2 regions of the Pseudomonas fungipugnans genome follow, and region 1 is predicted to be linked to the other one. Evidence: riboswitches for the same ligand, from Rfam matches in the RefSeq annotation. Region 1 holds a riboswitch; the other holds the start of a gene.
What was found. Region 1 has a riboswitch for cobalamin ahead of POF45_RS03620 (CbtB domain-containing protein). Riboswitches for the same ligand answer to the same signal wherever they lie in the genome.
Positions count from the first base shown of each region.

Region 2: another riboswitch for cobalamin. It lies ahead of cobO (cob(I)yrinic acid a,c-diamide adenosyltransferase); the one in region 1 lies ahead of POF45_RS03620 (CbtB domain-containing protein).

Region 1 is NZ_JARBWL010000001.1:883,641-888,049, forward strand. It holds gene cobN (cobaltochelatase subunit CobN) at 1-265, opposite strand, end outside; gene cobW (cobalamin biosynthesis protein CobW) at 269-1,342, opposite strand; cobalamin riboswitch at 1,441-1,653, opposite strand; cobalamin riboswitch at 1,868-2,092, shown strand; gene POF45_RS03620 (CbtB domain-containing protein) at 2,190-2,381, shown strand; gene POF45_RS03625 (CbtA family protein) at 2,393-3,100, shown strand; gene POF45_RS03630 (cobalamin biosynthesis protein) at 3,097-3,510, shown strand; gene cobM (precorrin-4 C(11)-methyltransferase) at 3,603-4,349, shown strand.
Region 2 is NZ_JARBWL010000002.1:2,147,737-2,152,145, forward strand. It holds gene POF45_RS24930 (PQQ-dependent sugar dehydrogenase) at 68-1,381, opposite strand; gene POF45_RS24935 (hypothetical protein) at 1,453-2,037, opposite strand; cobalamin riboswitch at 2,202-2,437, shown strand; gene cobO (cob(I)yrinic acid a,c-diamide adenosyltransferase) at 2,519-3,130, shown strand; gene POF45_RS24945 (cobyrinic acid a,c-diamide synthase CobB) at 3,127-4,409, shown strand, end outside.

The DNA of each region.
Region 1 (4,409 bases):
CGCCGTGCAGCGAGATCAGAATGACCTTGGCATGACGCAGCACTTCGTCGACGTACAGATCGACCGAGGCGTGATTCTGCACCTGCATCGGGTTGGCCAGGCGCAGGCTCGGATAATCGTCGGGCAACTGCTGCGCCGCTTCGGCGAGCAGCGCCAGGCTGGAGTCGCCGCTGCACAGGATCACCAGCTCGGCAGGGGTTTGTCCAAGGTCGGCGATGTTGTCATCCGACACGAAACCGCCGGGCTGGGTCCTGAGCAGGTGCATGGGTTAAACGCTGATCGCGGCGCGCAATTGCGCTTCGAGCAGGGCGGCGTCCAGTTCCTGACCGATCAACACCAGACGCGTGGTACGCGCTTCATCGGCGCCCCACTGACGGTCGAAGTGTTTGTCGAAACGGGTGCCCACGCCCTGGATCAGCAAGCGCATCGGCTTGTTCGGGATCGCGGCAAAACCCTTGACCCGCAGGATGCCGTGCTTGACCACCAGTTGTGTCAGGGCGTCGAGCAACAGGCTTTCGTCGGCTTGTGGCAGTTCGATGGAGATCGAATCGAAGGCGTCGTGATCGTGATCGTCGTGGTCGTCATCGCCTTCACCGTGGTGATGGTCGTGATGGCTGTGGCGGCTGTCGATGTGTTCTTCGGAACCGGCACCGAGGCCGATCAGCACGTCCAGCGGCAGGCGACCGCTGCTGGCTTCGATGATCTTGACTGCTGGCGGCAGTTCTTCGGCAACTTCCAGGCGCACGCGGGCCAGGTCTTCCGGGCTGATCAGGTCGGCCTTGTTGAGGATCACCAGGTCGGCGCTGGCCAATTGGTCGGCGAACAGTTCGTGCAGGGGCGATTCGTGATCCAGGTTCGGATCGAGTTTGCGCTGGGCATCGACCTGATCCGGGAACGCGGCGAAGGTGCCGGCGGCCACGGCCGGGCTGTCGACCACGGTGATCACCGCGTCAACGGTGCAGGCGCTGCGGATTTCCGGCCACTGGAAGGCTTGCACCAGCGGTTTTGGCAGGGCCAGGCCCGAGGTTTCGATGAGGATGTGGTCGAGGTCGCCACGACGGGCCACCAGTTCACGCATCACCGGGAAGAATTCTTCCTGAACGGTGCAGCACAGGCAGCCATTGGCCAGTTCGTAGACGCGGCCGTTGGCTTCTTCTTCGGTGCAGCCGATGGAGCACTGCTTGAGGATTTCGCCGTCAATGCCCAGCTCGCCGAACTCGTTGACGATCACCGCGATGCGGCGACCCTGGGCGTTGTCGAGCATGTGCCGCAGCAAGGTGGTTTTGCCCGAGCCGAGGAAGCCGGTGACGATGGTGACGGGGAGTTTGGCCAGTGTTTTCATCGGATGCCCTTTGGCAAGGTGGCGGGCATACGGGACGACAACCGGCAACGCTGAGCGCGCGGGAAGAGTTCGCCACCGGATCACCCCGCCCGGTTGTAGTGAGAATCTGTGTCGAGGCAGGTCTCCTGGCTGAGGGTGTGCCAGTCAGTTGACTGGCGTTGGCTGCGCCTTCCCGTTCGCCCGACAGACAGGGCTTGCAGTGGCGTGGCAGCGAACATCACCGTTCACAGTTGCGGGGGCAGCCGCGGCATTGACCGCGTTCCCTTCTTAGCTTCGGCAACCGCCGAAGAACCTCGAAAGCGCAAGGCTACGCATCGTGTGGGGGCGGGTCAATGTCCGCAAGCTGATTGCGCTCCTGTGGCGAGGGGGCTTGCCCCCGTTCGGCGGCGAAGCCGTCGCTAGAATCTTGTGCAAGGTATGTCGGCAGGTATGTCGGGGGCCGCTTCGCAGCCCAACGGGGGCAAGCCCCCTCGCCACAGTATTGAGAACCCTTGCCAATTGACTCCCCTGCCCCGCCTATGCTCTGCTGCGCGTCTTGTTACGGGTGCCCTTCACAGGGTGAAACGGGAAACCGGTGAATCATGTGCTTTACTCTAAAGCCATGTCAGTCCGGTGCTGCCCCCGCAACGGTAAACGAGGACGCGTCAGATCCACTGTGCCACACAGCATGGGAAGGTGATGCGTTGCAGGTGACGGTGAAGACCGCTGCCCCTCGTGAGCCCGGAGACCGGCCCGCAACACCTAGAGAACAAACCCGCGGTGGGCGGGCGCTGTTTAAGCTCTGCGTGCCTGCGCGCGGGGTTTTCATGCGCCCTGTTCACCCGCTGACAGACCAGAGGGAAGCGCCATGTCGATCATCAGCAGCACCAACCACAGCACCGCCAGCACCACCACGACCTTGAGCCAGCGCCTGACTGCCGCTATCGGCGCGTCGATCCTGGGCGCGTGCCTGGTGTATTTCGCCGGTTTCTCGCACATCGACGCGGTGCACAACGCCGCTCACGACACCCGTCACAGCTCCGCGTTCCCGTGCCATTGAGAGCTGCCGACATGATCAAGCGTATTGCTCAAACCGCAGGTTTCACCGGGCTGCTGGCCGCCCTGCTGCTGACCCTGCTGCAAAGTTTCTGGGTCGCCCCGTTGATTCTGCAGGCCGAGACGTTCGAAAAATCCGAACCCGCCGCCGCTGTCGTCCATGAACACGCCGACGGCGCCATGGCCGCCCACAGCCACGATGCGCAAGCCTGGGAGCCGGAAAATGGCTGGCAGCGCGTGCTGTCCACCACCGGCGGCAACCTGGTGGTTGCAGTCGGTTTCGCGCTGATGCTCGCGGGCCTCTACACCCTGCGCGCACCGACCAAAACCTCGCAAGGCCTGCTCTGGGGCCTGGCCGGTTATGCGACGTTTGTGCTGGCACCGACCCTCGGCCTGCCGCCTGAACTGCCGGGCACCGCTGCTGCCGATCTGACGCAACGGCAAATCTGGTGGATCGGCACCGCCGCTTCCACGGCTGTCGGCATCGCGCTGATCGTGTTCAGCCGCCACTGGCTGATGAAAATCCTCGGTGTGGCAATTCTCGCCGTGCCGCATGTGATTGGCGCACCGCAACCGGACGTTCATTCGATGCTGGCGCCTGAAGCCCTGCAAGCCCAGTTCAAAATTGCTTCGCAGTTGACCAACGTCGCGTTCTGGCTGGCCCTGGGCCTGATCAGCGCCTGGTTGTTCCGCCGCAAAAGCGAAGGTCAATACCACGCATGACCGATACCAGCGCCGCGCCGACATTGGTGGTCGGCCTGGGTTGCCAACGCGGCTGCCCGGTCAGTACGCTACGGGCGCTGCTGGATCAGGCGTTACAGGCTCATCAAATCGAGTTGCGGGCGATCAAGGCACTGGCCAGCATCGACCTGAAACGCGACGAACCGGGCCTCGTTGAACTGGCCGCCCAGTTGGCACTGCCGTTGATGTATTTCAGCAGCGAACAACTGGCCGGCTATCAGCCACAGCTCAGTCACCGCTCGCAAATCGCCTTCGAACGCACCGGCTGCTACGGCGTCGCCGAAAGTGCCGCCCTGGCCCTGGCTGAACAACTGGCTCAGGCGCCGGCAAAGTTGCTGATTTCACGGCAAAAATACGCTCAGGCCACCCTCGCATTGGCCGGCGCCGCGTAAAATCCCCGATAATCCCCGCTTCGATCATGAGCAATCTTCATCTGAAGCCTTGCCCTGCCCTTTTTTCACAGCTCTTTTTTCAGGAACTGACGATGACCGTCTACTTCATTGGCGCCGGCCCCGGCGACCCGGAACTGATCACCGTCAAAGGCCAGCGGCTCATTCGCAGCTGCCCAGTGATCATCTATGCCGGCTCGCTGGTGCCGGCTGCCGTACTGGACGGACATAGCGCCGAACAGGTGGTCAACAGCGCCGAGCTGCACCTGGAACAGATCATCGAATTGATCAAGAACGCCGATGCCCAAGGCCAGGACGTGGCCCGCGTGCATTCCGGCGATCCGAGCCTGTATGGCGCGATTGGTGAGCAGATTCGTTATTTGCGCGAGCTGGGGATTGCCTTTGAAATCATCCCCGGCGTTACCGCCACGGCAGCCTGCGCGGCGTTGCTGGGGGCTGAACTGACGCTGCCGGACATTTCACAAAGCGTGATCCTGACCCGTTACGCCGACAAGACGGCAATGCCGGCCGGCGAGGAGCTGGCCAGCCTGGCGCAACACGGTGCGACCATGGCGATTCATCTGGGGGTCAATCATCTGCAAAAGATCCTGGTGGAACTGCTGCCGCACTACGGCGCGGACTGCCCGATCGCGGTGATTCACCGGGCGACCTGGCCGGATCAGGATTGGGTGGTGGGGACGCTTGAGGACATTGCCGAGAAGGTGGAGGCCAAGGGGTTTCGGCGCACGGCATTGATTCTGGTGGGCAGGGTGCTGGGCAGCGATCACTTCAGTGAGTCGTCGCTTTACCGCGCGGGGCATGCACATCTTTACAGACCTTGAGCCAACCACCCCCTGTGGCGAGGGGCTCGCCCCCGTCCGGCGGCGAAGCCGTCGCAAAAC
Region 2 (4,409 bases), on a different contig from region 1:
CCTCAAATCAAATGTGGGAGCGACGGTGCGTCGCTCCCACATTGGTCATGCGTTGGTTGGACGGTGTTTATTTAGCCGCCGAAATCCGCCAAATCTTGTTCCCCACGTCATCCGCTACCAGCACGCCACCCTGCTGGTCGACCACTACACCCACCGGCCGGCCCATGGCGTTTTCATCCTTGTCGAGAAAGCCCGTGAGCAGATCAACCGGTTGCCCATTCGGTTTGCCCGCCGTAAATGGCACAAAAATCACCTTGTAACCACTGTGCGGTTTGCGGTTCCACGAGCCGTGCTGGCTGACGATTGCCCCATCGGTGAAGGGTGCCGGCAGTTTGCTGCCCTCGGCGAAGCTGAAGCCGATGGACGCCGTATGCGGGCCGACCGCGTAATCCGGAGCGATAGCCTTGTCGACCATGGCCGGGTCTTGCGGGCTCACGCGCACATCGACGTGGTGGCCGTAGTAGCTGAACGGCCAGCCGTAGAAAGCACCGTCCTTGACCGAAGTGATGTAGTCCGGCACCAGGTCGCTGCCAATCTCGTCGCGCTCGTTGACCGAGGTCCACAGCGCACCGCTGGTCGGCTCCCAGCCCATGCCGTTGGGATTGCGCAGCCCTGAAGCGAAGATCCGGTGGTTGCCGGTGGCGCGGTCCACTTCCCAGATCGCCGCACGGCCTTCTTCTTTGTCCAGACCGTTTTCGCCAACGTTGCTGTTGGAGCCGACCGTGACGTACAGCTTGCTCCCGTCCTTGCTGGCGATGACGTTCTTGGTCCAGTGGTGATTGATCGTGCCGCCAGGCAGGTCGGTGACCTTGATTGGTTGTGACTTGATCGTCGTATCGCCGGTTTCGTAGTGAAAACGCAGCAAACGATCAGTGTCAGCGACATACAGGTCGTTGCCGACCAGGGTCATGCCGAACGGTGAGTTGAGGTTTTCCAGAAACACTGTGCGGGTTTCTGCTACGCCGTCGTGGTCCTTGTCCCGCAGCAGGGTAATGCGGTTTGCGCTCGGAACGCCGGCGCCAGCCTTGCCCATGACTTTTTTCATCACCCAGCCACGAATGCCGCTGCTGTCGTCCGGCTTGGGCGGGGCGTTGGTTTCAGCCACCAGCACGTCACCGTTAGGCAGCACGTACAGCCAGCGCGGGTGATCCAGGCCTTCGGCAAACGCAACCACCTGAGTACCGTTCGCCGCCACCGGTTTGCTGCCGACAGGCCAGCCAATGGCCGGGGCGATGTTCACTGTCGGGATCAGGGTCTTGTTCGGCTCGGGCAGTTTGGGTGACGGCCCGGTGCCGTCGGAGACTTGCAAGCTGGAGGATTCGCCACAGGCGGCGAGCCCTCCGGCGAGAGCGATGACGAAAATGAACTGAGGCTTGAGCATACTGATCTTCTTCCCTATGAATGCAGTGGTCCTATTCATAGAGAAGCGTAGACGATCGATGGTTCAACCCGTCAGCCCCGGGCTTCCTTGAACAGCACGGCGATGCCCGGATGATAGTTGCCGGCTTCGTTGCGCAACTTGCGGTAGGCATAAGGGAAATACCAGGCCACGGCGCAGCAGTGCTCTTGTTGCAGGTCGTCGACCATGTCTTGCAGTTCTTCCGGGGAGGCGCTGTGCTGGGCCTTGTGCGGGGCGACGAACAGGCAGCCGAGCTTCAGGTCGCTGGCATAGCTGATGCGTTTCGCGTCGCTGGTGATGTCCTGCAACGGCTGGCTCAGGTTTAGGCTGTTGACCCGTGGCCAGCGCTGGGTGGTTTGCAGCCATGCGCGTTCTTCGCTGCTGGCAATCAACAGGTCGGCGCGTGCATTGCGCTCGCCGTCTTCGTGCTGCTTGCGGGTCGGCGTCTGTTGCAGCGTGACCATCTGCGCCATCCAGGCCGCGGCGGAGAGCAGCCCGAGGTTGGCTTTTTCGTCGTTCCAGTAGGGCGTGTCGTGATCGCCCCGGACGGCGTTGTAGCGGTCGATACAGTCGAACCAGCGTTCCAGCAATGGGCGCAGGAATTCCAGCTTCGGGTTGCTGATGATCATGCCTTGCATGTTACTCACCCTTGTTATTGTGGTCTCAGATTGTGGCTATTTGATATCACTGTGAAGAGTGTGGCACAAGAATGGCGCCGGTAAATTGATCGACGGCAGTTTTTCGCCGGGCGGTGTCCCGGCTTTACCCGGCTTTAATTGACGCTCCAGCGCCAACCCTCTAACCTTCGCGGCTTGTTTCAGGTGCTCTGTGACTGTGGTCGACAGAGTGAAACAGGGAAGTCGGTGAGTGAGCTTTTCCCGCGAAGAGCCTGCACGATCCCGACGCTGCCCCCGCAACGGTAAATGAGCGAAAACTGCGTCTTGAGCCACTGTGTCGAACCTCGACATGGGAAGGCGCGCAGTCCGGCAGAACCTGCCGCTCATGAGTCCGGAGACCGGCCTGATCCATCCAGCGGCATCACGGTGGGCGATGCCAGGCTTTTTGCCGTCTATTCCTGTGCCTGCCCGCCGTTATCCAGCCTCAACGGAGAGCTCCCCCATGACCGATACCCCCGAACGTGACGAACGCCATCTGGCGCGCATGTTGCGCAAAAAAGCCGTGATCGACGAACGTATCGCCAACTCGCCGAACGAATGCGGCCTGCTGCTGGTGCTGACCGGCAACGGCAAAGGCAAAAGCAGCTCGGCGTTCGGCATGCTCGCCCGTTCCATGGGCCACGGCATGCAGTGCGGTGTGGTGCAGTTCATCAAGGGCCGCAACAGCACCGGCGAAGAATTATTCTTTCGCCGCTTCCCCGAGCAGGTGCGCTTTCACGTGATGGGCGAGGGCTTCACTTGGGAAACCCAGGACCGCCAGCGCGACATCGCCGCCGCCGAGGCCGCGTGGGTCGTGTCCCGCGAATTGCTGCGCGATCCTTCTATTGGCCTGGTGGTGCTGGATGAGCTGAACATCGCCCTTAAGCACGGCTATCTCGATCTGGATCAGGTGCTCAGCGACTTGCAGGCCCGTCCGCCCATGCAGCACGTGGTGGTGACCGGTCGCGGCGCCAAGCCGGAAATGATCGAGTTGGCCGACACCGTCACCGAGATGGGCATGATCAAGCACGCGTTCCAGGCCGGGATCAAGGCGCAGAAAGGCGTCGAACTGTGAATCAACCACGTCATTGCCCGGCGGTACTGATTGCCGCGCCGGCCTCCGGTCAGGGCAAGACCACCGTCACCGCCGCACTGGCCCGGTTGCATCGCAATCAGGGGCGCAAGGTGCGCGTGTTCAAATGCGGCCCGGACTTTCTTGACCCGATGATTCTCGAGCGCGCCAGCGGCGCGCCGGTGTATCAACTGGACATGTGGATGGTCGGCGAGCAGGAAAGTCGTCGACTGTTGTGGGAAGCCGCCCTTGATGCGGACCTGATTCTGATCGAAGGCGTCATGGGCCTGTTCGACGGCACGCCGTCCAGCGCCGACCTGGCGCGACACTTTGGCGTCCCGGTGCTCGGCGTGATCGACGGCACCGCGATGGCCCAGACCTTTGGTGCACTGGCCTTGGGCCTGGCGCGTTATCAGCCGGACCTGCCGTTTGCCGGCGTGCTGGCCAACCGCGTCGGCACCTTGCGCCACGCCCAGTTGCTGGAAGGCAGCCTGACCGAGGGCTTGCGCTGGTACGGCGCCTTGTCCCGGGAAACCGGAATCGAGTTGCCGAGCCGTCATCTGGGGTTGGTTCAAGCCAGCGAGCTGAACGATCTCGACGTGCGTCTTGATGCGGCGGCCAATGCGCTGGCCAGCAGTTGCGAGGTAGCGCTGCCCCCGGCGGTGGAGTTCGCCGCACCGGATGTGATCGAGGCCGAGCCGTTGCTGGCTGGCGTTCGCATCGCCGTGGCCCGCGACGAAGCGTTCGCGTTCACCTACGGTGCGAGTCTGGACCTGCTGCGTGCCATGGGCGCCGAACTGCTGTTTTTCTCGCCGATCCGCGATACGCAGTTGCCGGAAGTTGACAGCCTCTATCTGCCGGGCGGCTATCCGGAATTGCACCATGTCGCGTTGTCGCAGAACAGCGCGATGCTGCAAGCGATTCGTCAGCACCACGCGGCTGGCAAGCCGTTGCTGGCCGAATGCGGCGGCATGCTGTATCTGCTCGATTCGTTGACCGATGTCGAGGGCACGCGTGCTGAACTGGTGGGACTGCTGAGCGGCGATGCGGTGATGCAAAAGCGCCTCGCTGCCTTGGCGTTGCAGGCGGTTGAGTTGCCGGAAGGCCTGCTGCGCGGGCACACCTATCATCACTCCCTGACCAGCACCGAACTTGAGCCGATTGCTCGCGGCCTGAGCCCGAACGGTGGGCGCGGGGCAGAGGCGGTTTATCGCGAGGGGCGGATGACGGCTTCGTATGTGCACTTTTATTTCCCGTCGAATCCTTCGGCGATCGCTGCACT